DNA from 3 places in the Cupriavidus metallidurans CH34 genome. Region 2 is predicted to be linked to each of the others. Evidence: predicted binding sites of a transcription regulator. Region 2 holds the regulator's gene; each other region holds the start of a gene.
The links. The regulator sigma-54, encoded in region 2, starts transcription at its own class of promoters, with help from an activator protein. The targets are predictions, from matches to a motif close to TGGCANGNAANCTGCTTT.
Positions count from the first base shown of each region.

Region 1: the regulator sigma-54 is predicted to act here: its motif matches at 6,967-6,984, upstream of RMET_RS06715 (phenol hydroxylase subunit).
Region 3: the regulator sigma-54 is predicted to act here: its motif matches at 5,361-5,378, upstream of RMET_RS03510 (pilin).

Region 1 covers NC_007973.1:1,436,753-1,447,329, forward strand. The annotation lists gene RMET_RS06670 (2-hydroxymuconic semialdehyde dehydrogenase) at 1-379, opposite strand, end outside; gene RMET_RS06675 (GlcG/HbpS family heme-binding protein) at 446-895, opposite strand; gene RMET_RS06680 (catechol 2,3-dioxygenase) at 917-1,861, opposite strand; gene RMET_RS06685 (2Fe-2S iron-sulfur cluster-binding protein) at 1,879-2,235, opposite strand; gene RMET_RS06690 (NADH:ubiquinone reductase (Na(+)-transporting) subunit F) at 2,238-3,302, opposite strand; gene RMET_RS06695 (phenol hydroxylase subunit P4) at 3,381-3,737, opposite strand; gene RMET_RS06700 (aromatic/alkene/methane monooxygenase hydroxylase/oxygenase subunit alpha) at 3,734-5,293, opposite strand; gene RMET_RS06705 (MmoB/DmpM family protein) at 5,316-5,585, opposite strand; gene RMET_RS06710 (aromatic/alkene monooxygenase hydroxylase subunit beta) at 5,625-6,620, opposite strand; gene RMET_RS06715 (phenol hydroxylase subunit) at 6,708-6,932, opposite strand; gene RMET_RS06720 (hypothetical protein) at 7,467-7,808, shown strand; gene phbB (acetoacetyl-CoA reductase) at 7,819-8,565, shown strand; gene RMET_RS06730 (universal stress protein) at 8,625-9,089, shown strand; gene RMET_RS06735 (SDR family NAD(P)-dependent oxidoreductase) at 9,302-10,054, shown strand; gene RMET_RS06740 (LysR family transcriptional regulator) at 10,069-10,577, shown strand, end outside.
Region 2 covers NC_007973.1:311,530-322,106, forward strand. The annotation lists gene RMET_RS01500 (dynamin family protein) at 1-1,157, shown strand, start outside; gene mutY (A/G-specific adenine glycosylase) at 1,288-2,439, shown strand; gene RMET_RS01510 (LON peptidase substrate-binding domain-containing protein) at 2,461-3,114, opposite strand; gene rapZ (RNase adapter RapZ) at 3,161-4,051, opposite strand; gene RMET_RS01520 (PsiF family protein) at 4,166-4,507, opposite strand; gene hprK (HPr(Ser) kinase/phosphatase) at 4,713-5,684, opposite strand; gene ptsN (PTS IIA-like nitrogen regulatory protein PtsN) at 5,753-6,208, opposite strand; gene hpf (ribosome hibernation-promoting factor, HPF/YfiA family) at 6,685-7,038, opposite strand; gene RMET_RS01540 (RNA polymerase factor sigma-54) at 7,089-8,567, opposite strand; gene lptB (LPS export ABC transporter ATP-binding protein) at 8,691-9,482, opposite strand; gene lptA (lipopolysaccharide transport periplasmic protein LptA) at 9,508-10,152, opposite strand; gene lptC (LPS export ABC transporter periplasmic protein LptC) at 10,215-10,577, opposite strand, start outside.
Region 3 covers NC_007973.1:764,525-775,101, reverse strand. The annotation lists gene RMET_RS03535 (SRPBCC family protein) at 1-173, shown strand, start outside; gene RMET_RS03530 (glutamate/aspartate ABC transporter substrate-binding protein) at 352-1,260, opposite strand; gene RMET_RS03525 (D-amino acid dehydrogenase) at 1,349-2,626, opposite strand; gene RMET_RS03520 (LysR substrate-binding domain-containing protein) at 2,819-3,772, shown strand; gene RMET_RS03515 (polyamine export protein PaeA) at 3,855-5,171, shown strand; gene RMET_RS03510 (pilin) at 5,431-5,895, shown strand; partial or broken gene RMET_RS32020 (recombinase family protein) at 6,026-6,327, opposite strand; tRNA gene RMET_RS03505 (tRNA-Ser) at 6,516-6,605, opposite strand; gene serS (serine--tRNA ligase) at 6,693-8,000, opposite strand; gene RMET_RS03495 (replication-associated recombination protein A) at 8,168-9,505, opposite strand; gene RMET_RS03490 (amino acid ABC transporter ATP-binding protein) at 9,620-10,369, opposite strand; gene RMET_RS03485 (amino acid ABC transporter permease) at 10,372-10,577, opposite strand, start outside.

The DNA.
Region 1 (10,577 bases), 1.1 Mb from region 2:
TGGCCGCCCCACGCGGAATGTCCACATGCCGCGCCAGGCTCATAGGCTTGCCCGTGTCCTCTACCTCAGCGGCCAGGAAGTCGTCAAAACGACGGTTGATGCCGTCGGCCACCGCGTACAGCACTTCCACGCGCTGGGCCAAGCTCATGCGCCCCCACGCTCCCTTGAGCGCGGCCTGCGCCGCAGCCACCGCCGCGTCGACTTCGGCACGGCCGGCTTCGGCCACCTTGGCAATGACCGCGTTGTTCAACGGCGAGCGCTTCTCGAACCAACGCTGACCCGGCACATATTCGCCGTTGATGAAGTTGTGGATTTCTTTAGCACGAGCGCCGGACTGGTTTCCAGTGCTCGCGGTCGCTTGGGGATCGGTAATCAGCATGATGTTTCAGTAAACTTCCTTGTTAGGCAAATGTGGTCGCGGCGGCAGTCGACTTTCCGGAAAGATTCAGGTTTGAGTTAGACCTAGCAGGCTCAATCCGGCTTGCGCACAGTGCTCGTCCTGCTCTTCGGTACCGCCAGACACGCCAATACCCCCGATGCGATGGCCACTTTCAACAATCGGCAAACCACCGCCGAAGGCGATGAAGCGGGGCCTTCGCACGATGCCTTGGCGGACCGCTTCGGAATGACTCAGCAAGGCCTCACTCCACCGACTGGTCGGTAAGCCGAAACTGGCTGCCGTGTATGCCTTGTCGATGGCGATCTCGATGGAGTGCAACGGCGCTCCAGGCATGCGCAGAAACGCGGCAAGATTCCCCGCCACATCGACCACCGCGATGTTCACGCATACGCCGAGGCGCTGCGCGTGCAGCGCAGCTGCCTCGACGACGCGGTTAGCCGCAGGCCAGTTGATCAGCCGCGCCTCGACGCTATGAAGTGAGTCAGCCTGAGTCATGTGCTATCTCCTGCGTGGCAGTCAGGTGTAAACCTCGGTGAATGACTGGACCAACTCACCGGTGTGATAGAAGATGCCGCTGCCGAGATGCTCTTCCGTCCAGGTCGTCACAGGCCGATCAGGTTGAGCGAGGTAGCCCAGGCCGGCAAAGGTCTCGTTGCGATTCCCACTTGGATCGAAGAAATAGATCGTCTCCCCGCGGGTAATCCCATGGCGAGTCGGCGCCACGTCGATCTTGACCTTGTTCTTGGCCATGACGTCAGCCGATTTCAGTACGTCATGCCACGAGTCGAGGAAGAAGGCAATGTGGTGCAAGCCATTGCGAGGCCCACCTACGAAAGCGATGTCGTGCGGCGTGGACGTGCGGAACATCCACGTTGCAGCCTGAATGCTACTATCCGGACCTACCATAACTTGCTCAGCCAGATAAAAGTCCAGGCATTCCTTCATGAACCGGGTATTTTCCGCCACCCGATTCACGCCCGTCTCCGGATTGAGTTCACACATCAATAGGCAGTGATCCAGCCAATGGGCGCCTGCCCCCTTGACGTCATCGGGCCACGGGTCAGGATTGGTCGTTCCGACTCCGGTGCCCACATATTCCTTCGTCGCAAACAGACGCATCTCATGTCCGCTCGGCAGGTTGAACTGCAGCATACGACCGGTCGAAGGAAGGGTACCTTCGGGGAGCATTTGTGTCTTGAAGCCATAGGCTTCGATACGCTTTTGCAGCGCGTCTAGGTCGGCGTCGTGCTCAACCTTGTAGGCGACATGGTTGAGCCCTGCTTGATCGGACGGCGTCAGAATAACGGAGTACTTGTCCCATTCGTCCCAGCACTTGAGGTACACGTTTCCATGTTCGTCCTCCATCGTCCTTTTCATTCCCAGGACGTTTTCGTAGTGCTTGATTGCCAACGCCATGTCCATCACTTTCAGACTGGCATGGCCGATTCGCATCACACCCATGGTCTATCTCCTTCGGCTTATTTCGTTGAATCTTGGGCTACCTGAAAGCTCAACCCTTTGAAAAAGGGCTTTTGCATCTTGCCGACCACCTCCAGTTCTACATCATCAGTGGGCGCCACCCGGCACGCCAGCACCACACCTTGCGCTTCTTCCGCCTCGGAAATGTGCGCACGGCTCATTGCTCCTGTTTTGCGCACGCTGCCTCTGCACACTGCGACCTTACACACCCCGCACCCGCCGCTAAGGCAACCAACTGGTATGCCGCGACGCCCAAGGCGTGCCATGCCGGCAAGCAGAGACTCACCGAGAGCGCAGCTGAAACGCTCGCCGGTCTGCTTGACGGTCACGTAGACCTTCCCGTCCTGAGTAGTCACGATCACACCCTCTTGAAAAGCGGACTGCGTACTTGTTGGGCGTCGGCTGCGGAAATGAACTTCTCAAAATAGATGTCGCGTTCGAACAACCGGCCCTGGATCAGGGTCGTGACGCAGGCGTCGATCATCGCCGGCGGCCCGCACAAATAGGCTTGGTGGCCGGAAAAGTTGTTCTGGAAATGAGCCTTGGCGACCTCGTGAACGAAACCCTGCGCCAAGGGATGCGTCGCACCTTCTGCTTTTTCCGATAGCGCCGGCACGTAGCTGAAGTTCGAATACCGCTGGCTGAGCTCGCGGAACTCGTCGTCGTAATACAGTTCTGCCTCATTGCGCTGGCCATAGACCAGAGTGATAGGCTTGCTCCATCCGCTTTGCAACAAGTCGAGAATCATCGACCGAGGGCTCGACAGGCCTGAACCACCTGCCATGAAAACCATGGGCTGGTCGGCTGACCTGCGCACGAAAAACCGGCCATAGGGACCCGTCACGTGCAGAATGTTCCCCACCGCCAGTTGTTCATGGATGTAACCCGTGCCCTGTCCTCCCGGAACCCGGCGAATATTGAGCTCGATCTCTCCCGTTGCTGCGACGTCCGCAGGTGAATTGGCGATGGAAAACGCCCGTGTCTGGCGCAACTCGGGAATTTCAAGTTGCACGTACTGACCCGCCTGAAAATGAATCGGTTGATCGAGTCTCAGGAAGACGGCTTTGATCGTCGGTGTGAGTTGCTCGATGCGTGTCACCTCGGCATTGAAATCCTCGACCGGGATGACTTCGGCGTCCGGGTCTTCCTCGATGTCGGCCTCGATGGTCGTGTCATCGAGCAAGGTGGCACAGCAGGCCAACGCCTTGCGCTCCTCGCGCTCGAAGTCCATCAGCGCGAAGAGATTCGCATCGCCGAGATCGACTTCTCCGTCACACACCTGCACCTTGCAGGTTCCACATAGCCCGTGACCACACGCGTGCGGAATGTAAATGCCTTGGCGCAAGGCCGCGTCGAGTATAGTTTGCCCTTCCTCCACCTCAATGGTGGCACCCAGGGGCTGAATGTTGAGTTGGTAGGTCATTGTTCAAATCGCCGGAGGCCAATCACACCGCGGCCTGTAACTTCGGCTGCAGTGTGATTGCGCTGCCATGACGCAATCTCAATTGCAGGAACCGCTCAGACCGTTCAAGCCAGGCGTGCGAAAGCGGATCACGTCTTTGTGCGTCAGACCGTTTTCAGCCAGCGACTTCGCTGGGTCGGGATGCCACGGCTGGCCGGACTTAAACCACTGCACCTGGCTCCAGTCGATTTTTGAGAAATCGGGGTGATAGCCATAAGTGCCGGGCAACACCTGGGTGCACAGCGCACCGAACAACGTGTCCGACGGCAGGGGCAAGGCAACAGGTGCCGCAAACAACAGATGGTCTTCCCAGCCGATAAACAGCAACGGCGCCGGAAAGTTTTCGCGCGCGTCTCGTGCCGGGAACTTGTAGGGTTTGAGGGCAACAACGCTCATTTGGCTTCTCCTTGCAAGACCTCTCCACGCCAGGCAGCAAAGTTCTTTTGGTCTTCCGACCCCTCGAAATCGAAGTTGTCCCGGCCTACATTCAGGTTGTAGTAGTCGAGCAAGGCCATCAAGGGATCGAAACCTTCCTTGGTCGGATCGGCATCCGGCTTGAAACAGTTTCCTTGATACACTTGCTGCGGCGGAAGCCATGACTGCACGAACTTCTCGGGTTCGTTGTCAAAAATCTCCTTGCAGTGGTCGCTGCAGAAGTGATACTTGTCGCCGAGGTAGTCCGACTCGCGATAGCAGATCTTGGTTGCGTCGCCAGGCTCGGTGAATATCATCGGAATCTGGCAGGTAGTGCAGAGCATCGGCAGCGTCTTGTTGTAGAAACGGTTGCCCTTGGCGGCCTGCTCGCGCCAGTAGTCCCAACGCGGACGGTAATACTTGTCGAACGTCTCGGGGTACTTCTCCGACAGCCACCCCATTTCTTCTTCTGTGGGAACCCAGGTGTGGATGGGGGCCGCGGCGTTATAGTTATAGAACACGGCGAAGGTCTGATGGCTGATGTGGTCCTTGCCTTCGCAAGCCTGGTCCCAGCCCTTGGGCTTGCGGATGCCGTAACGCGCCAGATCCTTGAACAGCGCGCCGCCGTTCTGCTCGACGTACATCTCCCAGCTCTCGCGCCAGCTCATCACCCGGTTGGGCAGCATGTAGTCCTGCATCATGGCCACGATGCTCAACAGCCGATAGCCGCGCCAGAACCACTTGTCGATCCAGCGCTGCACGATGGGCACGTTGTCCGGATCCTGTTCCAGCATGAACTTGATGCATTCGATGCCGAGTGTCATGTGGCGCGATTCGTCACTTTGCGCCGAAAAACCGAAGGTGACCGTCGACATGTCCCCGTTGTAAGCAGCACCCGACATGAAGGGGACAAACAGCAGGTTGGTCAACACATATTCGAACGAAAAGCTCACCGCGGTAAGAAACTCGAACGGTCCACCGGTGGCCGCGTCTTCAAAAAATGACTTGGGCACCGACAAATACCAGACCCGGTCGTACCAATGGATGGAGTTGTGCAGGCCGTTAAAATACTTGTTGTAGTGCGAGAGAGCATGCATTTCGGTCTGGAAGTGACGCAGCTCGTCGATGGACTGCATCTGGCAAGCAACACGCGCCCCTTCACCCGTAAAATGCCGACCAACGTGGGCAAAACCTCGGTGTGCCATATACTCCAGCGGTGTCACACCCTGGATAAACACCTTGAGTGCGTTGACATAGCGCGCGTCGGAAATGCTCAACTGCCCGTTGTTCTGCGCGAAAGCGTCGATGACGGCGTAAAGCTTTTTTTCCTTCTCGCCCTGATATTTCCAGTAGGCGTCCATGGTCAGGCGGAAGGGGTCTTCCCATTTATCCCAATCGTGGATCTTTATGCTTTCGTACTTGTCGTACGGAAACACTTTTTCCATCGGCTGGTAGCTGGTCTGCCAGCCAAGACCGCGGGTCATCGCTGCGTAGCGATCCTTTAAACCGAGTTTCTTCTTCTGCACAGAAGTGTCCATTTCAATTTCCTCTTTGCCGTGTTCAGTGTTTCCAGCTCAGCGTGAACTGTTCGTCATCCTCGTCGATATATCCGGACAAGGTGATTAGGTTGATGTGGATTTGCTGGAGATCGAACTTCATGCCGATCCTGTCTTCGATGCTTCGACGGTTTATTGTGAGATGCCCGGGCGCATCGATCTTCACCATGCCAGGCGACTCTGTGGCGACCGCATTAGGGTTATCAGCGAGAATCGCCTCCACCACCGATCGAGACTCCTCGTTAGCCTGAAACGCGATAAATACGTTAGACATGAACATTCCTCTATGACGGTCAGGAATATAAATTAGCGGTTACAGAACAATCCCGGCCTTCGCAACGCGGGCACGAAGTCGCTGCCTTACTTCTTCCAAGGCGTCGTGGCCGTTTTCCGCCAAAGCCATTTCAGCGACAGGCAACAACGCTGACGCCGCCTGATCTTCCCAGGTACGCAACCAGTGAATGAGCAGCGCTTTGTTATCCTCCGATTCCGTCGCCATGGTCTTCACTACCGCATCGACCCAGCGACTGGATTCGTCATGCCACGCGGGCATGAAAGTGGTTAGCATTGCCACTGCGCTACCACCGTTGAGTGCGATGTAATCGTCGACGAAAGCGCCGTAGATCATGGGATAAAGAAGACCGTCGAGCGCCAGATTTTGGGCGACGAACAGTTCCACCGGGTCTTGCAGCACCAGAGTGTTTTCCACATAACGACGCAACGGTTGCCAATCGGGACTCGTCATCCAGGCTTGCTTGGCTTCGTCAAGAAGATCGGGCCCGGACATTACCAGCGCCAGTCGTGTGAGATACTGCGCTACACCCAGATTGTCCATTGCGTGGAACATAGCCGGCGCAGTGAAGGTCGTGCCATAACCCAAGGCACAGATCTGGGAGTTGTTCATGTTCGCGCCCCAGGCCGCGTGGCGCAAAGGCACGAGAACGGAAAGCGCCTGTTGTCGAACCTCATCGGAAACGAGATCGATCATGCCGCGCGACTCGACAAACTCGAAGTTGGATTCCATCGCGTCTTGCTGCCGCGCTCGGGTCATCGTCCACGACGCGTAGTAGAACTGACGCGGGTCTTTCAGCGCATACCAGTCCTTCATTTGGATCGCGGTGCGCGACGTGTCGAACAGTTCATGCTCGGGATCCCACGTGGGCCGGTAATGAAAATTCGCTGCCGGTTGAGCACCTACAGTGCCTTCCTGATAGCGCGAAGCGGCTTTATCGGCTCCGATGTATTGAGCCACGTGCGTGTAGGTGTGACGCAGTGGTTTGATTTCCCGCGTCTTCAAATCGATGGTCATTAACTGCTCCTGTGGTTGTGAACCGGGATGGGATGCGATCAGACTAGGCGCGCTTCATCAGGCTGCTCGGCGCTGCTCACAAGAAAATCAATGCCGCACAATCTCGCCGAAGGCATCCAATCGCGTCACCTTCTGCGCGAGGCAAAATTCTTCGAACGCAGCAATAGGCAGCATGAGCTCGACACAGAGCTCGGGGGTGCCGACTGAAAATTCGAACTGGACGAATCCCTGTGTGTTGATGGCGGTAACGCTGACAAACCTGAGGTTCGGATCGAACCTGGGTTCCGCCTCAAGGGCTGCTTGCTTGTGCATCGCCTGTGTCTCCGATTCTGTGTTTTGATATCTCAAAGCAAGTCGCGTCCCATCGGCAGAAATGAGCCTTTATTGCTGCTTTGCAGCAATGCATTTACAGGTGAGCTGCTGCGGGATCGTCATCTGTCGCAATTCGGCCCAAGCATCCTGCGTTAAACGGCCAGATGCTTCCTGCGTTTGGGCGCCGCCTTCTGCCAGGCACAAACCGAAGGACGCAGGTCAGCACAACCGTCACACAGAATCGATACAACACAGGGTATCTACGGAGGTGCCAGCGAACGAGGTCAAGCTCATTGTGCAATCGCACATCGAAAAATCTCTGGGGTGCTGTCATAAAATTCGCGAACTAGGAAAGGGGCGCAGGTCGCTTAGATCAGAAATTTCTGAAATGCACACCCCAGCAAGGCTCTGTCAATTTGATGGCGAGGCAGCGGTAGAATGAAGTGGTGAAGAAAACGAAATCGCTTTATCACGGTCACCGTTTCCCTGCCGTCGTCATCAAATTGACAGAGCCCCTGTCGGTTCTGTTAAGCCATGCAACAGCTCAGCGCTGGCGGCGTGCTGGAGACCACCTCGCGCATCCAGGGCCTCCAACAGGCAGCCGACTGGCAGGCGCTCGCGACCTTGCCGTCCGAGGTGTTCTGGCGCCTGTGCCAAGGCCGCATGGGCGATGCCCAAGCGGTCGGGCAAGTAGCAGCCCAAAGCCAGGCGGCCTTTGCCAATGGTCTGCGCCAAGCGCTCACGACTTGGCAGGAATCTGTCTCCGAGGCATTCGGCGCCAGTGGCGACGCAGCCTCTTTCACGCAGCTTTGCCAGCGCTTGGCGCAGCCCTGGACCGCCCCAAGCGCCGTACCCCAGGGCAAGACCAAGAAATGAGGGGACGGCAATGAATACGACGCAACGGACGGCGCTCGTGACGGGAGGCAACCGGGGGTTGGGCGCTGCGATCGCCCGTGCCCTGCACGATGCCGGCCACCGCGTGATCGTCACGCATACCCCCGGCAACACCACGATTGGCCAGTGGCAGCAAGCGCAAGCGACACAGGGCTACTCATTTGCCGCCTACGGGGTGGATGTATCGGACTACGAATCAACGCAGGAACTGGCGCGGCGCATCCACGCCGACGGTCATCGGATCGACATCCTGGTGAACAACGCCGGCATCACCCGCGATGCAACGCTGCGCAAGCTCGACAAGGCCGGTTGGGATGCCGTACTGCGCACCAACCTGGACTCCATGTTCAACGTCACCAAGCCGTTCATCGACCCGATGGCCGAGCGCGGCTGGGGCCGCATCGTCAACATCTCTTCGATCAACGGCAGCAAGGGCCAGTTCGGGCAGACCAATTATTCGGCGGCCAAGGCCGGGGTACATGGATTCACCAAGGCGCTCGCACAGGAGGTGGCGCGCAAGGGCGTGACGGTCAACACCGTCTCGCCGGGCTATCTGGCCACCGAGATGGTGATGGCGGTGCGAGAGGACATGCGCCAGAAGATCATCGATGCGATTCCGGTTGGCCGTCTCGGCCAGCCGGCCGAGATTGCAGCTCTTGTCGCCTTCATCGCCAGCGAAGCCGCCGCCTTCATGACCGGCAGCAACGTGGCGATGAACGGCGGTCAGCACATGTCTTGAGCCCACTGCGCGAGCGGCTGACTTCCGACGCGGCAATCCGCAGCTCTTGGAGGAGTTCCATGTATTCACGATTTCTGGTGCCGCTTGATGGCAGTCCCACATCCCTTCTGGCCCTCGATCATGCGGCGGACATGGCACGCCTGAACGGCGCCACCGTGGTCCTGCTGCATGTCATCGAGCCGACCCGGCACAGCACGGGTTTCGAGCGCCCCAAGGTCTACATCGAGGACGTCCGCCCTCACTTCCTGGCAGCCGGGCATGCCTTGTTGGACGAGGCCGCAAACCGGCTGCGTCAGGACGGAATTGCAACAGAGACAGTACTGCTTGAAAGCACTGCAGAGCGGGTATCAGAGCAAATTGCCCGGCAGGCCAAGGAGAACGATTGCGACCTGGTCATCCTGGGCACCCATGGACGCCGTGGGGTGGACCGGCTGCTGCTGGGAAGCGATGCGGAACAGGTGGCGCGTATCGCACCTGTTCCCGTGATGCTGGTGCGCCAGTCGCGCAGAAAAGAGATCACATGAATCAACAGCCCGTGGAGGCGCTCGCGCAGGTGCTCAAAGCGGTGTCGAGCGCCTCGTCGCCCATTTCAAAACCATGGCGCCGGTACGCACTGCGGCGGCGCATCTTTGCGACGCGCTCTGGCGTGCTGTGCCATCGCACTCGTGCTAGTTGAGCGCGGAGAGTCACCGTCCGAACTATGAATCAATCAAATCCCGAAGGAGGACGATTCACTATGAAATACATCTTCAAAGGTGACAGCGCGCTGGTCAGTGGCGCCGGCTCGGGTATCGGCGAGGCAACGGCACACCTGCTCGCCATAAATGGTGTGCAGGTGGTTGCCTCCGACATCGACTTCGAGGCCGCCCGACGTGTGACACAGGCCATCATCGCCGCCGGCGGCCGCGCCGTGGCACACGAGGGCAATGCGGCCAAACCCGAGGACGCCGGTGCGGCGGTGCAGTGCGCACTCAAGCATTTCGGTTCTCTGCACCTGGCTTTCAACAACGCTGGCATTGCCGGAGAACTCAAGCCTGCAGGCGAACTGGCGGCCGAGGAATGGCAACGTGTCATCGATACCAACCTCTCGGGTGTGCAGCATGCCATGCGCGCGCAGATCCCGGCCATCCTGGCCGCCGGCGGCGGCGCCATCGTCAACATGTCGTCGGTCCTGGGATTAGTCGGCAGCGCGGACGCACCGGCCTACGTCGCGGCCAAGCACGGGGTGACAGGTCTCACGCGCTCGGCGGCGTTGGCCTATTCGGCACAGGGCGTCCGCATCAACTCGCTCCATCCGGGCTATATCGAAACTCCGCTGCTCAAGGCGCTCGACGAGGCCACACTGGCAGCGCTGAAGGGGCTGCACGCCATCGGGCGCCTGGGCCGGCCCGAGGAGATCGCCCACGCAGCCTGCTTCCTGCTGTCCGAAGGTGCCAGCTTCATGTGCGGCAGCGCCATGGTGGTAGATGGCGGTTATACGGCGGCTTGAATAGGAAGGGCACAGTGGAGTTGCGCCACCTTCGATGCTTCATCGCTGTCGCGGAAGAACTCCACTTCGCGCGCGCCGCCGAGCGGCTACATATCGAGCAGTCGCCATTGTCGCGGGCCATCAAGGAATTGGAGGAGGACTTGGGTGTGCAATTATTCGAACGCACCACCCGCAGTACCCGCCTCACCCGCGCGGGCCAGCTCTTCCTGGAACACGTGCCACGCATCTTTACTGCCTTGCAGCAGGCGCGTGACAGCGTGAAAGCGGTCGCCAATGGTTTCCACGGGCAATTGCGTGTGGCCTTGTCGGATGGCATCACGCCTTCGCGCTTACCGGCCTTGCTGGCGCTATGCCGACAAGAGGAGCCCGAGGTCGAAATTCGCTTCTTCGAGGTGCCGCTGTCGCAGCAGATCAAAGGGCTGCATGATGACCTGTACGACGTGGGATTTGCCCAATCCGATGAAGTGGGCGACGGCATCGTCGCTTTGCCCGCCTGGAGCGATGCGTTGATGGTGGCGGTGCC
Region 2 (10,577 bases):
GCCATCGCCGCGGCTGCCTGGCCGTGCTGAACAAGATCGATGGTCTCTGGGACCCGCTCAAGTCATCATCCGAGATTGCGTCGGAGATTTCGCGCCAGGTCCGTACGACCGCGCAGACGCTCGGCATCGAGGAACGCCGGGTCTACCCGGTATCGGCACAGAAGGGCTTGGTGGCCAAGGTCACCAACGACGAGCCGATGCTCGTGCGCAGCAACCTGATGCAGTTCGAGCACGTGCTGTCGGACCAGCTCATTCCGCAGCGACGCGAGATCGTGGCCGACCAGGTACAGCGCTTGGTGCAGGAGATGTCGCGCGGCGCCCAGCAACTGCTGCAGAGCCGCCGGCGCGATATCGTCGAGCAGTTGTTCGAGTTACGCGGCCTGCGTGGCAAGAATCATGCGATGGTCAAGCACATGCTGATGCGCGTGCAGAGCGAGAAGGAGGAGTTCGAGCAGAGCATCGCGAAGTTCCAGGCGCTGCGGCTGGTCTTCGGGCGGCATAGCGCGGACATCATCAAGAGCCTGCAACTGCGCGACGTGCGCCGCACGATGCGCGATGCGCGCGAGCAAATGAAGGAGCGCTTCTTCTCGCGCGGCCTGCGCGAGGATATGGAAGCGCTGTTCGGCCAGCTTACCGGGTTGATTACCGACGCCGATCAGAAGATCGTCGGCTTGCACCAGCTCGTGGAAAGCATGTATCGGCGCTTCAATGCCGAACATGGTTTCACGCTGCCTTCGCCGATGCAGTTCGTGACGTCGCGCTATACCAACGAACTGCAGGAAACGCTGCAATTGGTGAACACGCATTTCGGCGCCGTGCACATGCTGACGCGCTCGCGTCCGCAACTGGTGCAGAACGCGTTCGCGACGATGGCCAGCCGCGTGCTCGAGAACTTCCGCGATCTGAATCGCGATATCGAGATCTGGCTGAAGTCGGTGATGACGCCGCTCGAGGCGCAGGTACGCGAGCACCAGAAGCAATTGCGCCGACGCGTCGATTCGATCGAGCGTATCCACGAGGCCACGGACACGCTGGAATCGCGCATTGCCGAACTTGAGGAAGTGCTGAACGGGCTCGATGAGCGGAGCACCAAGATCGAGAGCTTTGCGCGCAGGCTGGTGGACGCGCCCCCGGAAGCAACGGCGCGCGCGGCGTAGTCGGTGCGTTCCCCCCTCGTCCACTTGTGGGGGAGGGGGCAGGCCCGGCCATCTGGGAAGGGTATTGCAACCGCCGATGTATCATGTGGCGCCGCCAGTGAGCGGCGCTTTTTCTTTTCAAGATCCCGCAATGCCCCGCAAGCCTGCCGCCGCCCCCGCCATGCCCGAAACCATCGCCGTGCCATCCGATTTCGGTATGCGCGTGGTGACGTGGCAGCGCCAGCACGGACGGCACGACCTGCCCTGGCAGAACACACGCGATCCGTATCGCATCTGGCTGTCCGAGATCATGCTGCAGCAGACGCAGGTGGCAGCGGTGATCGAGTATTTCCAGCGCTTCGTGACGGCGCTGCCCACGGTTGCCGCTCTGGCGGCAGCGTCTGCCGACGAGGTCATGGCATTGTGGGCCGGGCTGGGCTACTACTCGCGCGCGCGCAATCTTCATCGCTGCGCCAAGACCGTGGTGGATGAGCACGCTGGCGTGTTTCCGACCGACCCCGAGGTGCTCGTGACGCTGCCCGGCATCGGTCGCTCCACGGCTGCGGCGATCGCGGCGTTCAGTGCCGGCGTTCGTTCTCCGATCCTTGACGGCAACGTCAAGCGCGTCTTCGCGCGGGTGTTCGGCATTCACGGTTATCCCGGCGAGCGTGCGATCGAAAATCGGATGTGGGCGCTGGCCGAACAGGCGCTGCCGCCTGCCGGACGTCATCAGGCAGATCACATGGTGGCCTACACGCAGGGATTGATGGACCTCGGCGCCACGATTTGCTCGCGCGGCAAGCCAGCCTGTCTGGCCGACGCAGAGGCGTGCCCGCTCGTAGCCGATTGCCTGGCCCGCAAGGACAACCTCACCGCCGTGCTGCCCACGCCGAAGCCACGCGCGGCGATTCCGGAGCGCAGCACCGTGATGCTGATCGTCCGGCATGGACGTGATGTGCTGGTGCAGTTGCGTCCCAGCCGCGGCATCTGGGGCGGGTTGTGGAGCCTGCCCGAAATGCCGGTCGACACGGTACCGTTCGATTCGGAGGCCGCCGAGGAATCGGCGCTGGAGTTAGCCCGCGCGTATGGCTTGCCTGCGCGCGCATATCTGGCTGGCGAGCTGACGCACGTGTTTACTCATTTTCGCTTGCTGATTCGCGCGATTCGCGTCGATCTGGACACTGTCGCGCTTGAAGGTGATGCCGCGAGCCGGTGGCTGTCTCTTGACGATCTCGATATGCTGGGCACCCCGGCCCCGGTGCGCAAGCTGCTGGAAGATCAGGCGAGGCTCGGACTTTTCTGAGTTGCCCGTTCAGAAAGCGGCTCAGACGATGTGGTGCTGTCGCATGTAGCGATGCACGATCTCGATGCGCACGCCGGCATCAGGTAGCTCCATCAGCATCTGCTTGGCCTTGAGTGGCACCGGCAACAACTCGCACAGCCGGTTGACCACCCAGCTCGGATCGTCCCAGAGATAGGGCTCTCCGAAGGGCAGTTTCGGCTTGTCGGGCTGGTCTGTGTGGAGCGAGGTCACGATTCGACGCAACGCGGCCAGGCACTCGCCCAGCAATTCCAGCTTGCAGTCGATGACATCCGGAGGCAGCAGTTCCACGTTCGCCACGAGCAAGCCGTCATCGCGCGTGGCGTGGGACAGCACCCGGAAGCGTTGGCGTCCGCGTGTTTCAATCAGCAGGACGCCGAGTTGCTCCACGTTGCAATCGACGATCTCCGCAAGACAGCCGATGGATTCAGGTTCGGTGGTCTGGCCCGGCTGCGCGACTTCCTCTCCGGTGGCAATCAGACAGACGCCGAACGGCAGATGGTCGCGCATACAGTTGCGCACCATGTCGACGTAGCGTTTCTCGAATACACGGAGAGGCAGACGGCCGTCTGGAAACAGGACCGTGTGCAGAGGGAACAGCGGCAGCGCATCCAGGGTAGCGGAATCGGATGCGGTGCCGGAAAGAAAGGTCGACATGCGGTTGGCCGGCTCCAGTCATGGGAAAACGGCGGGGCGCCGCGCGTCAGCCAGCGGGGGCCAACTCGCGGTGTCTGACCAGCACATTACCATGTGCCCGGAAGTAGTTGGCAAGTCTTTCCGCGATGAACACGGAACGGTGCTGGCCTCCGGTGCAGCCGATGGTGACGGTCAGGTAGCTGCGGTTGTCCGCAATGAAACTCGGCAGCCACTTCTCCACATAGGCGCGGATATCCTCGGCCATGGCCAGCACCATTGGCTGGCTCTGCAGGAAGTCGATGACTGGCGCATCGCGCCCAGTGAGCGGGCGCAGCGCGAGATCGTAATAGGGGTTCGGCAGGGAGCGCACGTCGAAGACGAGATCGGCGTCGCTGGGCACGCCGTGCTTGAACCCGAACGATTCAAACAGCAGCGTGAGCTGCTGGCTGTTCTTGTTCTCGTTCTCGTCTTGAATCAGTTCCTTGATCCAGCTGCGCAGCGTATTGGTGCGCACGTTGCTGGTGTCGATGCGGTGAGCCGATTCCGCCAGCGGGCTTAGCAGCTCCCGCTCCTTCTCGATGGCCTCGATCAGCGAGGTATCGTTGGGCGTGCCAGCGGCCGCGCCAACGTCGACTTGTGCCGAAAGCGGGTGGCGCCGGCGCGTTTCCGAGTAGCGCTGAACCAGCGCATCGGTGCTGGCGGTCAGGTACAGCACCTGTACCTGATGGTTCGCGGCCAGCTCTCGCACCGTATCGGGCAGTCGCGCGAGCGATTCGCGGCTGCGAATGTCGGTGGCGACACCAAGCTGTGAGTAACCCTGATCCGCCAGATAGCAGGCGAGATCGGGGATGAACTGGGCCGGCAAGTTGTCGACGCAGTAGTACCCCGCGTCCTCCAGTACGTTCAGCGCGACTGACTTGCCTGAGCCGGAAATTCCGGTGATAAGGATGATCCGCATAGCGATGCAAGCATAGCATCGCGTGATGGCGGCGTCATGACACCTTCCCTAAAGCAAAATGGCGAATCGTCGCCGATTCGCCATCATTGCCACGGGATCTGTCAGATCTGGCGATCAGGCCGCCGGCTTTGACAAGCAATCGCTCATGGACTTCTTGTAGTCGTCGCCCTTCTTGCCCTTGTTTTCCTTCGAGCAGGCCGACATCTTTTCCTGCTGGGTCTTCGGTGCGGCCGGCGCGGTGGCTGCCGCGCTGCCCGACAGACAATCGCTCATGGACTTCTTGTAGTCGTCGCCCTTCTTGCCCTTGTTCTGCTTGGAGCAGGCCGACATCTTTTCTTGCTGCGCGGTCGGGGCTTTGCCAGATTTTTCAGCGGCCGGGGCCGAGGCGCCTTGGGCGAACGCGCCCGTGGCGAACAGAGGGGTAACCAGCACGCACATCGCGATCAGTTTCTTCATGCTTCTCTCCTGGCTGTGGAAACACATCATGGCCGGACGCCGACCTTCAGGATGCAGCGCGGCGGCTGGCGGTACCGGACTGGGCTCGATGCCCATTGAAGCACAAAACGGCGCACGCCCAAAGCGCGTTGACGAGGGGAGGCCGGCCGCTTGTAAGCAATTGAAAGCGACGCCGGCGTTTCACAAAACTGCCGGAATTGTCTGATCAGAGCAGCCGACCCTGGCCGCGGGAAACCACGTCAGCCTGCATTGCTGCCCGCTGACGATCCATGAAGTCGCGGAGGGTATCGATGCCGCGCAGGCGCAGTATCGTGTTGCGGACGGCGGCTTCCACCAGCACGGCGAGGTTTCGGCCGGCTGCCACCTGGATCTTCACCATGTGGATCGGGAGGCCAAGAACGTCGAGGTACTGGGAATCAAGCGGCAGGCGCTCGAACTCGCCGTCGTTGCGGCGCACCAATTGCACCACGAGCTTGAGCTTCATCTTCCGCCGCACGGCGGTCTCACCGAAGATCGTCTTGATGTCGAGCAGGCCCAGGCCGCGGACTTCAAGCAGGTTCTGCAGCAGCGGCGGGCAGCGGCCCTCAATGAAATCCGGGCCAAGCCGCACGAAATCGACGGCGTCGTCGGCCACCAGGCCGTGTCCGCGCGAGATCAGTTCCAGGCCCAGTTCGCTCTTGCCAAGGCCCGACTCACCCATGATCAGCACGCCCATGCCGAGGATGTCGAGGAACACGCCGTGCATGGTGACGCGCGGTGCGGAGATGCGCGACAGGTACAGGCGGAGGTGGTCGATGACGGCCGCCGAGGATACCGGCGTCGTGAACAGTGGAGTCGATGAGCGCGTGCAGCGCAGTTCCAGGTCGGGCGGCGGCTCCATGCCATCCGCCACCACCAGGAATGGCGGCTCCAGCAGGATCAGCTCGCCCATCTGACGCTTGCGGGGTTCGTCGTCGAGGCGCTGGTAGTAAAGGATCTCGGGTTTGCCGAGTACCTGAATCCGGTTCGGGTGGATCAGGTTCAGGTGGCCGACCAGATCGGCAGCCGATGTTGCCTCCCGCGCGAATTCCACGTCGAAGGCACGATCGGCCCCTTCCAGACCGGCGACCCAGGAGAGTTTGATGTCGGCTGCGTTGTCGTCGAAGATCGACTGGGAGGTGACGCCGGTGAGTTCCATGCGGGATGACTTTTCGGGAGGGGCTGTATCGCGGGTATCGCGTCAGGCTGCGCTGGCCTGCCGTCGTGTCAGGGGTGCCACTGGGTCAGTAACTCGTGGACCGCTTCGGGCGTGGGTAACGTGGCCAGTCCTTCACGCATTTCCCGGTCCGACAACAACTGGGCGATTTCCGAAAGAATCTCCAGATGCTGCTGGGTGGCCTGCTCGGGCACAAGCAGGAAGATCAGCAGCGACACCGGTTTGCCGTCGGGCGATTCGAACGGAATTGGCTCGGCCAGGCGCATGAAGGCAGCCAGAGGCTGCTTGAGTCCCTTGATGCGGCCATGCGGAATGGCGACGCCGGCGCCAAGACCGGTGGACCCGAGCGATTCGCGCGCGAACAGGTTGTCGGTCACGGTGGCCCGGGCTACGCCATGGTTGTTCTCGAACAGGAGCCCGGCTTGCTCGAAGACCCGCTTCTTGCTGGTGACGGTGACGTCGAGATTAATGTTGCCGGGTGGCAGCAATTTGGCCAAACGATTCATGGGCGATGCACGAGGAGTCAGAAAGGCGAGCCGACGCACATGAGTCGTCCCGCTGCGTTGGGCAATTCAGGCTATTGAGCGCAAAAGGACGCCCGCATTGGAGCGTCCGGCCATTATAGAGCAGGGCCACTGCGCACTTGTGCGCTGCGGCGCCGGCGCCGCGAGTGGTGCCGCGAGCTTGCCGGTCGGATTGCCCACCCAGAAAACTGCCACCCGCCATCGCGTGATCTTTTGCCACGCGGAATGCCGGGCCGGTTGTCCGGGGCCGTCCTGTCTGTAGTTGTTGTATGGCGCAGCATACACCGAGCGGCGTCAGTTGCGAACACCCCCGGCTGACCAAATGTTGCAGGGCTGGTACTCGGGTAACGGGTGCGCCAGCGGCGCGTCCGCCTCGCGCCCATCAAAAAAGCCGCGCAGATGCGCGGCTTTGCTCTTCCTATCTATCCTCTAAGGGGCGACCTGGTGTCGCCGCCAACTTATTGTTGTTGTAGTTGTTCGGCGGCCATCTGGTACTTGACCGCTTCCCGGTCATGCCCTTGCACGCGGTCCTTGTAGCGGATCACCTGGCGGTCGAGCTTGTCGACCAGGCAGTCGATTGCAGCATAAAGGTCTTCATGATGCGCTTCGACGAAGATGTCCTTGCCCTTGAGGTGCAGGTTGATTTCCGCGTACTGACGCTTGTCCTTTTCCTTATGGTTGTCTACGGATAGCAGCACGCTTACGCCAATGACCTGATCGAAATGTCTGACAATTCGCTCCAGTTTCGTTTCCACATACTCACGCAGCGGCGGCGTGATGTCGAGGTGGTGTCCACTGATCTTGAAGTTCATAGCGCTTCTCCTTCTGAAAGAGCCGCACCAGGCAGGCGGTTGCGGCTCGGCTACAAAGTCTTGCGGAGATTGACTGCGGGGATCTTCAGCGCTTCGCGGTACTTGGCCACCGTGCGGCGTGCGACCACAAAGCCCTGTTCGCCCAGCAACTCGGCGATGCGGCTGTCGGAAAGGGGATTCCTGGGTTCTTCGGCTCCTATCAGTTGCTTGATCAGCGCGCGGATCGCCGTGGATGAGGCCGCGCCGCCAGTCTCCGTGGAGACGTGGCTACCAAAGAAGTACTTCAACTCGAAAGTACCCATCGGCGTGGCCATGTATTTATTCGTAGTCACCCGGGAAATGGTCGACTCGTGTAGACCCAGTGTATCGGCAATCTCCCGCAAAACCAAGGGGCGCATCGCGATTTCCCCGTGCGAGAAAAAGTTCCTTTGACGCTCCACAATTGCCTGCGCAACACGCAGGATCGTGTCGAAACGCTGCTGAATGTTCTTGATGAGCCACCGCGCCTCCTGGAGCTTCTGCTGCAGCCCGGCCGCGCCCGCTTCCCCTTTTGCACCGCGCAAAATCTGCGCGTACATGTCGTTGATGCGCAGACGCGGCATCACGTCGGGATTGAGCTGTGCGATCCAGCTACTGCCACTCTTGCGCACGAACACATCCGGTACCACGAAGTCCGCTTCCGGACGGCTGTAGGCATGTCCGGGATACGGTGCGAGCGAGCGGATCAGATCGTGCGCGGCCTTAAGTGCAATTTCGTCAACCTGCAGGGCTTTCTTGAGCCGCGTGTAGTCACGCACGGCCAATAACTCCAGGTGGTGGTTGACGATCGATAATGCAAGGTCCCGCTGCGGATGTTGCAGACGGCGCAGTTGCAGGGTGAGGCATTCCGCCGCGTTGCGCGCACCCACGCCAGGCGGGTCGAAGCTCTGCAGCAGGGTCAGTATCGCCTGCACTTCATCGACTTCGAATTCGAGTTCCTTGGGCAGTTCCGAACAGATCTCGTCGAGCGTTGCGCCCAGGTAGCCGTCGTCGTCAAGCGACTCGATCAGGAAGATGGCCAGGCCCTTGTCACGCGTGGAGATCTTCAGCGGCGTGAGCTGTTCCATCAGGTATTCGCGCAGCGTGGGTTCCGCTTCGCGAAGCTGCATCGGCGTCTTCTCGTCATCATCGCCCTGAGGCCGGCGAGCGAAATCGTCCAGGCTCCAGTCGCTGCCGTAATCGTCACCCGCGCTGTCGCCGTAGCTGTCGTCTTCGCCATTGGCGCCGTTCGCGCGATCGTCGCCGTTACCTTGCGGTTCGGAAGATGCTGGCGCCGGGGCGCTTTGCACGTTGACCGACCCGTCCGCGGCCACGCGCAGCGGGCTTTCGATCCAGTCGTTCTCGCGTTCGAGCAGTGGATTCTCGGTCAGCGCCTGCTCGACTTCCTGTTGCAGCTCCAGTGTGGATAACTGCAGCAGCCGGATGGACTGCTGCAGTTGAGGAGTCAGAGCCAGATGCTGGGAAAGTCGAAGCTGAAGCGATGGTTTCATGCGACCTATTCTATGCGCATCTTCCCGTTGTTGGAACGGAAATTGCTATCGCCTATCGCTGACACTTCGTGATCGCCAACGGCTAGTTGACGAATGCTGCAAAGCGGCGTCGCGGCCGCTTGATCACATGCGGAAGTTCTCGCCCAGATAGACGCGTCGCACAGACTCGTTGGCGATGATTTCCTCGGGCTGTCCCTCGGCCAGCACGGTGCCTTCGCTGATGATGTATGCGTGGTCGCAGATGCCCAGCGTTTCGCGCACGTTGTGGTCGGTAATCAGCACGCCGATGTTGCGTGCCTTCAGGAAGCTGACGATGCGCTGGATCTCGCCCACGGCGATCGGGTCCACGCCCGCGAATGGTTCGTCGAGCAGGATGAAGCGCGGCGCCGACGCCAGCGCGCGCGCGATTTCCACGCGGCGGCGCTCGCCGCCCGACAGCGACAGCGCCGGGTTGTTGCGCAGGTGGGCGATCTGCAGGTCATCGAGCAGCGAGTCGAGCCGGCGATCGATTTCCTGCTTGGGCAGCGGCTTGCCGTTGACCACCTGCAGTTCCAGCACCGCGCGGATGTTCTCCTCCACGTTGAGCTTGCGGAAGACAGAGGCTTCCTGCGGGAGGTAGGACAGTCCCATGCGCGCGCGCTCGTGGATGGCCAGGCCGCTGATGTGCTGGCCATCGAGCACGATATCGCCTTCGTCCAGCGCGACCAGTCCGACGATCATGTAGAACGACGTGGTCTTGCCCGCGCCGTTCGGGCCGAGCAGGCCGACGACCTCGCCGCTCTTGACGTCGAGCGAGACGTCCTTGACCACGGTGCGCGAGCCATAGCGCTTCTTCAGATGGCGCACGACCAGCGTGCTGCTATCCGTGGATGGGGCGGAAGAAGCCTGATCGGCGAGCGTGGCGGTATCGTTCATCGGGTACGGATAGAGCTTGAAACGGTCAGGGCTTGGCCGGCTGTGAGGACGGCTTCAGGTCGAGCGGCGCGCCGGCGGGCGCGCTGGCCTGGTTCGCGCGCGGCGACAGCACAGCGCGCACGCGGCCAGAAGGGTTCCCGGCTGACGCGTTGTTGTCGCCGCCGGTTGCGGTATAGAACTCATTGCGGCTGTCGTACGTGATTACCGCGCCGCGGATTTCATCCAGGATCTTCGCGCCGACACCGGAAACACGCGCCGCGCGTGCATTGCCGATCAGCTTGTTGATCTCCGACTTGCCGTCGTATTCGATGCGGTCACCCCAGCCGTCGATGTACTCGTCCACGCCGTCGCGTTTCTGGCGGATATAGGCCTGGCGGCCCGGCTTGGAGGTGGCGATGGCGTACTGGTAACCCTCGGGGTCGGTGCGGAGTTCGGCGGCGTCAGACTTCAGCACCATCGTGCCCTTGGTCAGCACCACGTTGCCGGTCAGAGTGTAGATCTGCTTGACGTCATCGTAGCTGGCATTGTCGGCTTCCAGCACCAGCGGCTTGGTCTGGTCCGCGCGCTCGGCGAAAGCAGGCTGGGCCAGGAACAGGCCGATGGCGGCGATGGCCGCCATCAGGGCGGGCGCGGTGCGGCGACAGGACGATGTCGTCAGGGAAGCAGTCATTTTTGGCTTTGCTGAAAGGGGAAGGCAGCAGTCAGGCGGACGGTGGGGCGCAAATCCCGATGTCACTGGGCGCTGGCCTGCCCCGGCGAATTCATGATGATGGTGCCGCGAACGTTACCCAGCAATTGTACTTCGCGGGTGACGTTGTTGAAGATCAGGCCGTTGGCGTTCATTACCGACGGTCCGCGCGTCAGTTCCACGGGCTTGTCTGTCTTGACGATGTCGTCGTTGACCAGCAGCTGAAAGTACTGCGACGCCGCCGTCATGCGCGGGTCCTTCGACACATCGGTACCCGCCTGGCGCACGATGAACGCATTGCCGTACAGGTCGATGATCGAGCCCTCGGCATTCATCACGCCGCGATTCGCGTTGGCGGTAACGGGCGGGCGATCCGGCTCGTAGTTGCGCATGGCCGGCGTGGTCAC
Region 3 (10,577 bases), 450 kb from region 2:
AGGCCGTACGCCTGACCGTCAGCGAGACCCATCGGGAGCCGGTTGACGAACAGATCCTGCAGGGCGGCCGCAATGGCTGGCCGATGATCGTGGCGGGCCTGAAAACATGGCTTGAGACGGGACGCCGGCTCAAGCTCGAGACGCCACAGCCGCCGCCCGCGCCGGATCAATGATGTGTCATCGGCGTGCGGGAAAAAAATGAGAAGAGGACGCGATGCTGATGTGCCGTTGTACGGCACGCTGTTGTTCTGGATGCATCGGCCCTCTCCTCTCCTTCCACGTCAACATGTCAACATTGACCAGACGGAAGGAACACCCCGCGCAAATCGCGATACAAGCTGCTGATCGGTCTTACTGGAATGCCTTGTCGTTCGGCTCGGCAAACAGTTGCTTCATGTCCGGCGACAGCGGGTAATTCATATTGATGTTGCGCGGCGGGATCGGCGACTGGAACCACTTCGCGTAAAGCTTCTCGCCGCGGCCGCTGGTCATGATGTCCGCCACCACGCCATCCACCAGTTTCTTGAACGACGGATCGTCCTTGCGGAACATGCAGGCGTAGTTCTCGGTCTGCAGCGGCTTGCCAGCGACCACCCACTCAGCGGCATTCTTGGCCTTGGTGCGCTCGCCGTACAGCAGCGGCTCGTCCATCACGAACGCAGCAGCGCGACCGGACTCGAGAATCAGGAACGCCTGGCCGTGATCCTTGGCGCTGGTCAGGTTCATGTTCATGCCTTCGCCGTTCATCTTGACCAGCAGACGCTCGCCGGTGGTGCCAGCCGTGGTCACCACGTTCTTGTCCTTGAGCTGCGGGAAGTCCGTGACGCCCGAATCCTTCTTCGTCAGCATCCGGATGCCGTAGATGAACAGGCTGTTCGAAAACGCCACCTGCTTCTGGCGCTCAAGGTTGTTCGTGGTGCTGCCGCACTCGATGTCGATGGTGCCGTTCTGCATCAGCGGGATGCGGTTCTGCGACGTGATCGGCGTCAGCTTGACCTGCAGGTTCGGCATGTTCAGTGTCGACTTCACCTTGTCGACGATCGCCAGCAGGTAGTCATGGGAGTAACCCATCACCTCCTTGCCGTCCGAGTACGAGAACGGAATCGACGACTCGCGGTAACCGAGCGAGATCACACCGCTGTCCTTGATCTTCTTGAGCGTATCGCCATCGGCGGCATGTGCGCCGGCAGCGGCGCAGAGCAGCGCAGCGGCGGCCAGCAGGCGGGTGACGGGGGTCGGACGGACAGACAGTGACTTCATGGTTCGGCTCCTTGGTTGGGGCTTGATTTAATGGCACGACTCTCAAACTGCGACTTCCAGCACAACCCGTGTGCGCCCGCGAGAATGACTATGCGAGCGCTGCACTGAAATCTTCGGCATCCACCACCGGCTTGCGGCCAGCCATCCGATCGGCCAGCACACCCGCGCTGCCCATGGCCAGCGTGAAACCCAGCGCGCCGTGGCCAAGGTTCAGCCACAGACCGCGAATGCGTGATTCGCCGATCATCGGCAAACCCGTGGGCGTGGCCGGACGCAGGCCGGCCCACGGCTGCAATGCATCAAGGTCCGCGCCATGGCTCACGTCGCCAAACACCGCACGCGTCTGCGTGACCAGCGTCTGCGCGCGCTCGCGGTCGATCACCACGCCGCCGCGCACGATATCCGCCATCCCCGCCACGCGCAGCGTATCGCCGATGCGCGCATAGACGATCTTGTTGGCGAAGTCCGTCACGCTGATACGTGGCGCCAGCACGCCCTGCCTGATCGGCACCGTGATGCTGTACCCCTTCAGCGGCCACAGCATCGGCCGCACACCGAGCGGCTTGAGCAACGGCACGCTGCCGATGCCGCCCGACACAATCACCGCATCGGCGCGGATATCACCCGCATCGGTGCGCAGGCCCGTCACGCGATCCCCCGCGCGCACCAGTCCGGTCACACGCGTGCCGAAGCGCAGCGTGACACCCGGCCTGCCTTGCAACAGATGGGCCAGTGACACGCAGAAGCGATGGCAATCGCCCACTTCCTCGCTCGGCGTGTGGATCGCACCGACGATGCCCTGCCGAATGCCGGCCAACGCCGGCTCCAGCGCAACCGTGGCATCGCGATCCAATGCCTGCTGTTCGCAACCAAGGCTGGCCTGATAGTCGAGCAGGCGGCAGGCCGATTCGTAGGCCGCCGCATCACGGTGCACGATCAGCTTGCCGCTACGCGCGAAATCGAAACCACCGCCCTCCTGCCGCGCGTCCGGACGATCGACGAAAGCCTGCATCAGATCGCGCGAGTAGAACGACAGGCGCAGCAGCTTGCGCGTGGCGGCCTCGCTTGCCGATGCATTGCACGCCCGAGCGAAAGCCAGCAGCCAGCGCCATTGCGACGGGTCCATGGATGGCCGGAAGCGCATCGGTGAATCGCGATCCAGCAGCCAGCCCGGCACCTTCGACAACACGCCCGGTCCGGCCAGCGGCGCCACATAGCTGTAGCTGAGCTGGCCGCCGTTGGCGAAGCTGGTTTCCTCGCCCGGACCATCATGGCGCTCGACCACGGTGACTTCGTGACCATCGTTGGCCAACCGCCACGCGGAGGTCATGCCGACCACACCGGCACCCACGATCGCTATGCGCATCCGCTTGCCTTGCGTCCTGTTCAAACGATGGGCCAGAGCGTAGAGCACCCGGCGCGGCTTGCCCAATGCCAATACGTGCCAGAATATGTCCTCAAGCTATAGGGGCCCGCCACCCGGGTCTACCCGTAGTGCGGAGCACCATTTCCCGCACCAACACGAACACCAGCGCGAACATTCCCCCGCACCAGAACCATGCGCCTGCGCCAGATTGAAGTGTTCCGTGCCGTAATGCTGACCGGTACCGTCAGCGAGGCGGCGCGCCTGCTCCATGTGTCCCAGCCCGTGGTCAGCCGCGTACTGCAGCATGCGGAATCGTCGCTGGGCTTCCGCCTGTTCGATCGCCAGCGCGGCAGGCTGCAGCCGACGCCGGAAGCGCTTGCGCTCTATGGCGATGTCGAAAGGCTATATGGTGAGATCGAGCGTGTGCGGCGCGTATCGGAAAGCCTGCGCCACAAGGGCACGGGACGCCTGCGCGTGGCCGCCACGCCAAGCCTGGCCAACCCGCTGCTGGTGCCGGCGGTGCGCCGCTTCTGCGCGCGGCATCCGGAAACCCAGGTTCAGGTGCTGACGCACCATACGAGCGAGATCGTCGAGGCGCTGCTGGCCAACCAGATCGACGTGGGCTTCGCCTTTTCGCCGCCCAGGCACGAGGCAATCACCAGCGAGCCCGTGGCCGCCGGGCGAATGCTGCTGGCCGTGCCACGCCCGCAGGCACTGCCCTCGGGCGGCCGGCGCGGCATCGTGTCGATCCGCAAGCTGATGGAGCGGCCGTTCATCGGCTATGACGACGACAGCTCGCTAGGGCTGCTGGTCCGGCAAACGCTGGCCCGGCACGCGCTGGAACCACATTCGACGCTCGAGGTCCAAACCTATTCCCTCGCGCTGGCCCTGGTGGATGCGGGCCTGGGCGTCACGCTGCTCGACCAGTACACCGCGTTGAGCGCCAATCCGGCCAATGTCGCGCTGCACGACGTGCAACCCGAATTGCCGTTCGAAATCCAGATGCTGCGCGCCACCCATCGTGGCAAATCGAGCCTGGTCGATGATATGCGGACACAGTTCGCGGCCGCCGCCTCGGCGCTGGCCGCGACGCTCGACGATCGTCTGGATTCGCCCGTCGTCCAGTTTGATCCTGCCCCGCGCTGACTGGCAGACATTTACCAGACAATTGACAGGCCCCCGCCTGTGCACCAATATCAACACGCCCAGATCGGCGCGTGAATAACTTATGTTCGTACTGATCCTGACCCTTCTCGTGGTGGTAAGCGCGTTCTTTTCGATCTCCGAGATCGCCTTGACCGCCGCCCGCCGCACCAAGCTCCAAGTCCTGTCTGAACGCGGCGACCACCGCGCGACCAAGGTATTGCTGCTCAAGGAGGAGCCCGGCAACTTCTTCACCGTGGTACAGATCGGCGTCAACAGCGTGGCGATCCTGGCCGGTATCCTCGGTGAGAAGCATGTCTCGGATCTCGTCTACGGATTCCTGAGTGCGTACCTCGATGCCGGCATGGCACAGCGCATCGCCAATGTCAGCTCGTTCCTGATCGTCACGCTGCTGTTTATCCAGTTCGCGGACCTGATCCCCAAACGCATCGCCATGACCTTCCCTGAGGCGTGCGCGGTTCAGGTGATCGGCCCGATGCTGACGCTGCTCAAGCTGTTCAAGCCCGTGGTCTGGGTGTTCAATGCAGCGGCCGATGCCACGCTCAAGCTGTTCGGCATTCCCACCAAGCCGGTCGACCAGATCACCACCGAGGACATCGCCGCCATGGTCGATGCCGGCGCCGAGGCCGGGGTGCTGCACAAGCACGAACTGCATCTGATCGAAAACGTGTTCGAACTCGATTCGAAACCGATCACGGCCATCATGACCCAGCGCGACGACGTGGTGTTCCTGACCCTCGACGACACCGCCGACGGCCTGCGCCGCAAGCTGGTCAAGCAACCGCACGCCCAATACCCGGTGTGCGGCAAGAATATCGACGACGTGCTGGGCTATATGGAGTCGAAGGTCATCCTGCAACTGCTACTGGCCGATGAAAGCGGCGCAGCATTGGACAGCATCGGCAAGCACTATGACAAGAACGTGCTGGTGATCCCGGACACGTTGACACTCTCGGAGTCACTGACCCGCTTCCGCGAGATGCATGAGAATTTTGCGGTGGTGATGAACGAGTACGGGCTGGTGGTGGGCATCGTCACGCTGGACGACATCGTCGGCGCGCTGATGGGTGACATCCTCTACTCGAACGAAGACGAACAGATCGTGCGCCGCGATGAATCTTCGTGGCTGGTCGACGGCCTGACGCCGCTGGTCGACCTGAAGAAGGCACTGGATATCGACGCGCTGCCTGGCGAAGACTATGTGGATACAGCAGCCGGCCTGGTGATCTACTCGCTGAAGCGGATCCCGAAGAAGTCGGAAGCGATCACCGTCGCGGGCTTCCGGTTCGAGGTGGTCGACATCGACCATCACAAGATCGACCAGTTGCTGGTTTCAAGGCTACCGGCGAGTGCTTCGCAACCTGTGGCTGCTGGTGAGTGATGGTGAGTGAAGGCGGCCTGCAGCGCGCAGGCTTTGTCACAAATTGTGACAAATTTTGTCACTCCCAGACGGCTACATGGACAAATTACGGCACCTGACACTGACAAATTCTGTCACCAGTACCTCAAATTGATTACCTTTGACTGACAAAATTTGTCAATTTCCGGGCTGCGAGGCTGTTTTTGCCCCTGGCACGCGAGTTGCTCTTTGTTGACCCAGCAGCACTCTGGCTGCCTAACAATTCATACTGGGGTCACTCATGAAAAAAGCACGGATGGGAATCCGACGGGTACAGAAGGGCTTTACGCTGATCGAACTGATGATCGTGGTCGCGATCATCGGTATCTTGGCGGCTATCGCTATTCCGGCGTATCAGGATTATGTGGCGAAGTCGAAGGCAGCTTCCGCCTACGCCGATATCGCTGCCGGTAAGACGGCGTATGAACTGATGGTAGTGAACCCGGATAACGGTACGCCTACCTTTACGCCTGCTGGAATTGGTCTGCAGATCGCGACTGGCAACTGCTCCGCGATTGCGGTGGCTGCTCCGGACAATACGGGTGCCGCGACAAATGCAATTCAGTGCACGATCGCCGCCCCGGGTCGTCTTGGAACTGCACCGGTTTCTATCCAGTTCAATCGTTTGGCAACCGGTCTGTACACTTGCACTACGACGGGCATCACGAATACGAGCTTCATTCCGACGGGTTGCGTCGCAGGTTGATCTTTAGTCATCGCTAAAGAACGAGGCGCCTGCGGGCGCCTTCTTTCATTTGGAGTATCTGCTGTGCCAATGCCAACTATCGCCGAACTCGCCGCAGCGTTGGATGATGAGTTGATGGATCTGCTGGGTGAGCGGTTGAGCGCGTGTCGATTTGCTCCGTCAAGCTGCGGAACTGAGCGCCTGCTGCTTCGATCCGCTCAATGATGATGAGTAGATCCTTAAGCGATCGTGCAATGCGGTCGAGCTTGTAGACGACGACCGTATCACCTGGCCGAATCGTTTAAGCATGTCCTCGAGAACAGGGCGCTTTGATGCACTGCCTCCCGATCTCTTCTCGGCAAAAATAAAACCGACGCCCGCTTCTCGCAGTGCGTCGGTTTGTGCGTGTGTTTCCTGTTCCTGTGCGCTAACTCGCGCGAATCCGACAAGCATGCGACTGCTTCATATGTAGCTCTGCATGAAACAATCTTGGTCGGACTTCTGTGAGAAGTTCGCCCACGCCGCTGAGAACGGGCATGGCGAAAAAACAAAACCGACGCTGCTTTCGCAAACGTCGGTTCTTAGTTTTACTACGCTGTTTTTGTCTGCTGGTGGTCGAATCCGTCAGCAGGTTTTTGTTATGGCGGAGAGGGTGGGATTCGAACCCACGGTACCGTCGCCGGTACGCCTGATTTCGAGTCAGGTACATTCGACCACTCTGCCACCTCTCCGGTAACTTGGTCGTCGCTGCGTTAGCGGCGAAACCAAGATTATAGGGATATCCATATCCGGAGCGCAAGCCCCTTCTGTAACTATTTTTACGCTTCCGGTTCCAGGCGCGTGATGCCGCCCATGTACGGTTGCAGCGCCTTCGGCACCGTCACCGAACCGTCCGCGTTCTGGTAGTTCTCCAGGATCGCCACCAGCGTGCGGCCCACGGCCAGGCCGGAGCCGTTCAGCGTGTGCACCAGTTCCGGCTTGCCCTGTCCGGCGCGCATACGTGCCTGCATGCGGCGCGCCTGGAAGTCGCCCATGCTCGAACACGAGCTGATTTCGCGGTACGTGTTCTGCGCCGGAATCCACACTTCGATGTCGTAGGTCTTGGTGCTGCCGAAGCCCATGTCGCCCGTGCACAGCACGACGGTACGGAACGGCAACTCAAGCTTCTTCAGAATCGTCTCGGCGTGACCAGTCATCTGCTCGAGCGCGTCCATCGACTGCTCGGACGGCACCACCTGCACCATCTCGACCTTGTCGAACTGATGCTGGCGGATCATGCCGCGCGTGTCCTTGCCGTACGAGCCGGCTTCCGAACGGAAGCATGGTGTGTGGGCCACGAAGCGCAGCGGCAGTTTTTCCGCGGCAACGATCGCGTCGCGGACCACGTTGGTCAGCGGCACTTCAGCGGTCGGGATCAGGTAGAAGTTCTCGATAGCGTCCTGGCCATCCTCACCGCCGACCTTGCGCGGCACCTTGAACAGGTCGTCCTCGAACTTCGGTAGCTGGCCGGTACCACGCATCGACGCGGCATTGACGATGTACGGCACGTACATCTCGGTGTAGCCATGTTCAAGCGTGTGCGTGTCCACCATGAGCTGGACCAGCGCGCGATGCATGCGTGCCACGCCACCCCGCAGGAAGGCGAAGCGCGAGCCAGTGACCTTCGTGGCCGTCTCGAAATCCAGGCCGAGACGGGCGCCGACATCCACGTGATCCTTGATCTCGAAATCGAACGTGCGCGGCGTGCCCACGCGGCGCACTTCGACGTTCTCGGTTTCGTCCTTGCCCGTCGGCACGCTTTCGTGTGGCAGGTTCGGGATCGAGAGCATCGCGTCGCTGATCTGGTCCTGGATCTCGGCCAGGCGCTGGGCGGATGCCTTCAGCGTGTCGCCGATACCGGCCACTTCGGCCATCGGGCCCGAGGCGTCTTCGCCCTTGCCCTTGAGCATCCCGATCTGCTTGGAGAGGCTGTTGCGGCGCGCCTGCAGATCCTCGGTCTGGGTCTGCAGTTGCTTGCGTTCGGCCTCAAGGGCCTGGAACAGGGCCACATCGAGTTGAAAACCGCGCGTGGCGAGGCGCTGGGCCACGGCGTCGATGTCTTTGCGGAGCAGCTGGATGTCGAGCATGTTGCTTGGTCATGTGCAGTGCCGGCAACATGCCGGCGAACGGAACATTTTACTGCACTGGCACGACCCGCCGGGAGCAAATCCGGCTGGATTTTGCCTTCTGCTCCACACTTTGAGAGTTATCCGGGCCCCTGCTCGCCGCCCCGTTCACCCCCTTCGACCCCAGCTCAGTCCTTGCCGGACTTGCCGCGCTGCTCGCGATGCCAGGCGTCGTCCAGATCGCGCAGATGCCGCAGCTTGTCGCCGATCTTGCCTTCCAGCCCGCGCGGCGTGGGCTGGTACCAGTCCTGGCTGCGCAGATCGTCGGGCAGGTAGTGCTCGCCCGCCGCGTAGGCTTCCGGCTCGTCATGCGCATAGCGATACGCATGGCCGTAGCCAAGCTCCTTCATCAGTTTTGTCGGCGCGTTGCGCAGATGCACGGGCACGGGCCGCGACTTGTCCTTGGCGACAAAGGCACGCGCCGCGTTGTACGCGTTGTAGCCCGCGTTCGACTTTGGCGCCACGGCCAGGTACAGCAGCGCCTGCGCCAATGCCAGCTCGCCCTCCGGCGACCCCAGCCGCTCGTAGGTCTCCGCGGCATCGAGCGTGATCCGTGCCGCGCGCGGATCGGCCAGGCCGATGTCCTCCCACGCCATCCGCACGATCCGGCGCGCCAGGTAACGCGGGTCGGCGCCACCATCGAGCATCCGGCAGAACCAGTACAGCGCGCCATCCGGGTCGGAACCGCGCACGGACTTGTGCAAGGCGCTGATCTGGTCGTAGAACGCGTCGCCACCCTTGTCGAAACGACGCAGGTTTTCCGATAGCGCGCTGCCCAACAGCGCCGTATCCACCGCATCCACACCGGCATTGCGAGCCGCGCGCGCCACGATCTCGATATTGTTGAGCAGCTTGCGGCCATCGCCGTCGGCCGAGGCGACAATCAGCCCCATTGCCTCGTCGTCCCAGCGAATGCCACCGAGTTCCTCGCTGGCACGCAGCACGAGCTGCTTGAGTTCGTCTTCGTTCAGGCTCTTGAGCACGTAGACGGCCGCCCGAGACAGCAAGGCGCCATTGACCTCGAACGACGGATTCTCAGTGGTGGCGCCGATAAACGTGAACAGCCCGCTTTCCACGTGCGGCAGGAACGCGTCCTGCTGGCTCTTGTTGAAGCGATGCACCTCGTCGACGAACACCAGCGTGCGCCGGCCATGCGCGCGGAACTGCTCGGCCCGCTCCACCGCCTCGCGAATATCCTTGACTCCCGACAGCACGGCCGACAGCGCAATGAACTCGGCATCGAACGCATTGGCCATCAGCCGGGCCAGCGTGGTCTTGCCCACGCCGGGCGGGCCCCAGAGGATCATCGAATGCGGCTCACCCGACTCGAACGCCACGCGCAGCGGCTTGCCTGGGCCGAGCAGGTGCTGCTGGCCGATGACTTCGTCGATATTGCGCGGGCGCAGGCGCTCGGCCAGCGGCATTCGGGAACGGTCGGGGGGGTCGGAGAACAGCGAATCCGCCACGGTACTTGGGCCTCTCAATCTGGTGCGGCCGCCGGAAGCGGCTTGCGAACGCCACAGTGTAGACCATCGGCGCCGCTTGCCGCGGCCCGCCCCACGCCATCCGGCGTGCCGGTATCAGGGTGCGATAACCGACTCCCAAGGCGATCGGATATCGGCCAGGAAGCGTTGCGCGCGTGGATGCTCGGGCTTCTGGAAGAAGCGCTCCGGCGTGGCGCGCTCAAGCACCTCGCCCTGATCCATGAAGATCACGCGGTCCGCCACCTCGCGCGCGAAGCCCATTTCGTGGGTGACACAGACCATCGTCATGCCGTCGCGCGCGAGCCCCTTCATCACCTGGAGCACCTCGTTGACCATTTCGGGGTCAAGCGCCGACGTCGGTTCGTCGAACAGCATGACCGGTGGCTTCATTGCCAGCGCGCGGGCAATCGCCACGCGCTGCTGCTGGCCGCCGGACAACTGCCCCGGATAGGCCGACGCCTTGTGCGGCAGCCCCACCCGTTCCAGCAGGCTCATCGCAAAATCTTTCGCTTCCTGTGTCGACATCCGCTTGAGCCGCACTGGCGCCAGCGTGCAGTTCTCCAGCACCGTCAGGTGCGGAAACAGGTTGAACTGCTGGAAGACGAAGCCGATGCCGCTACGCAGTGCGTTGACGTCCACGTTGCGCGCGTGCACGTCCTGCCCGTTCACGACGATCCGCCCCTTCTGGATGGCCTCGAGCCGGTTCAGCGTGCGGATCAGCGTCGACTTGCCCGAGCCCGACGGCCCGCACACGACGACCACCTCCGCCTTCGCCACCGATTCGTTGATATCGACCAGCGCCTGATAATCGCCGTACCACTTGCTGACATGTTCGATGCTGATCATGGTTACACCTTCACAGCGTTGCGTGCCGCGAGCCGGCGCTCGAGCAGATAGGCGCAACGGGTCAATCCGAAGCACATCACAAAATAGCTCAATGCCAACAGCAGGTAGACCTGCGCGGCCTGGGTCAGCATCTGCGTGCTGATCTGCCCGGCGATGAACGAGACCTCCGGCAAGCTGATGATGTAGCCGAGCGATGTCTCCTTGATCG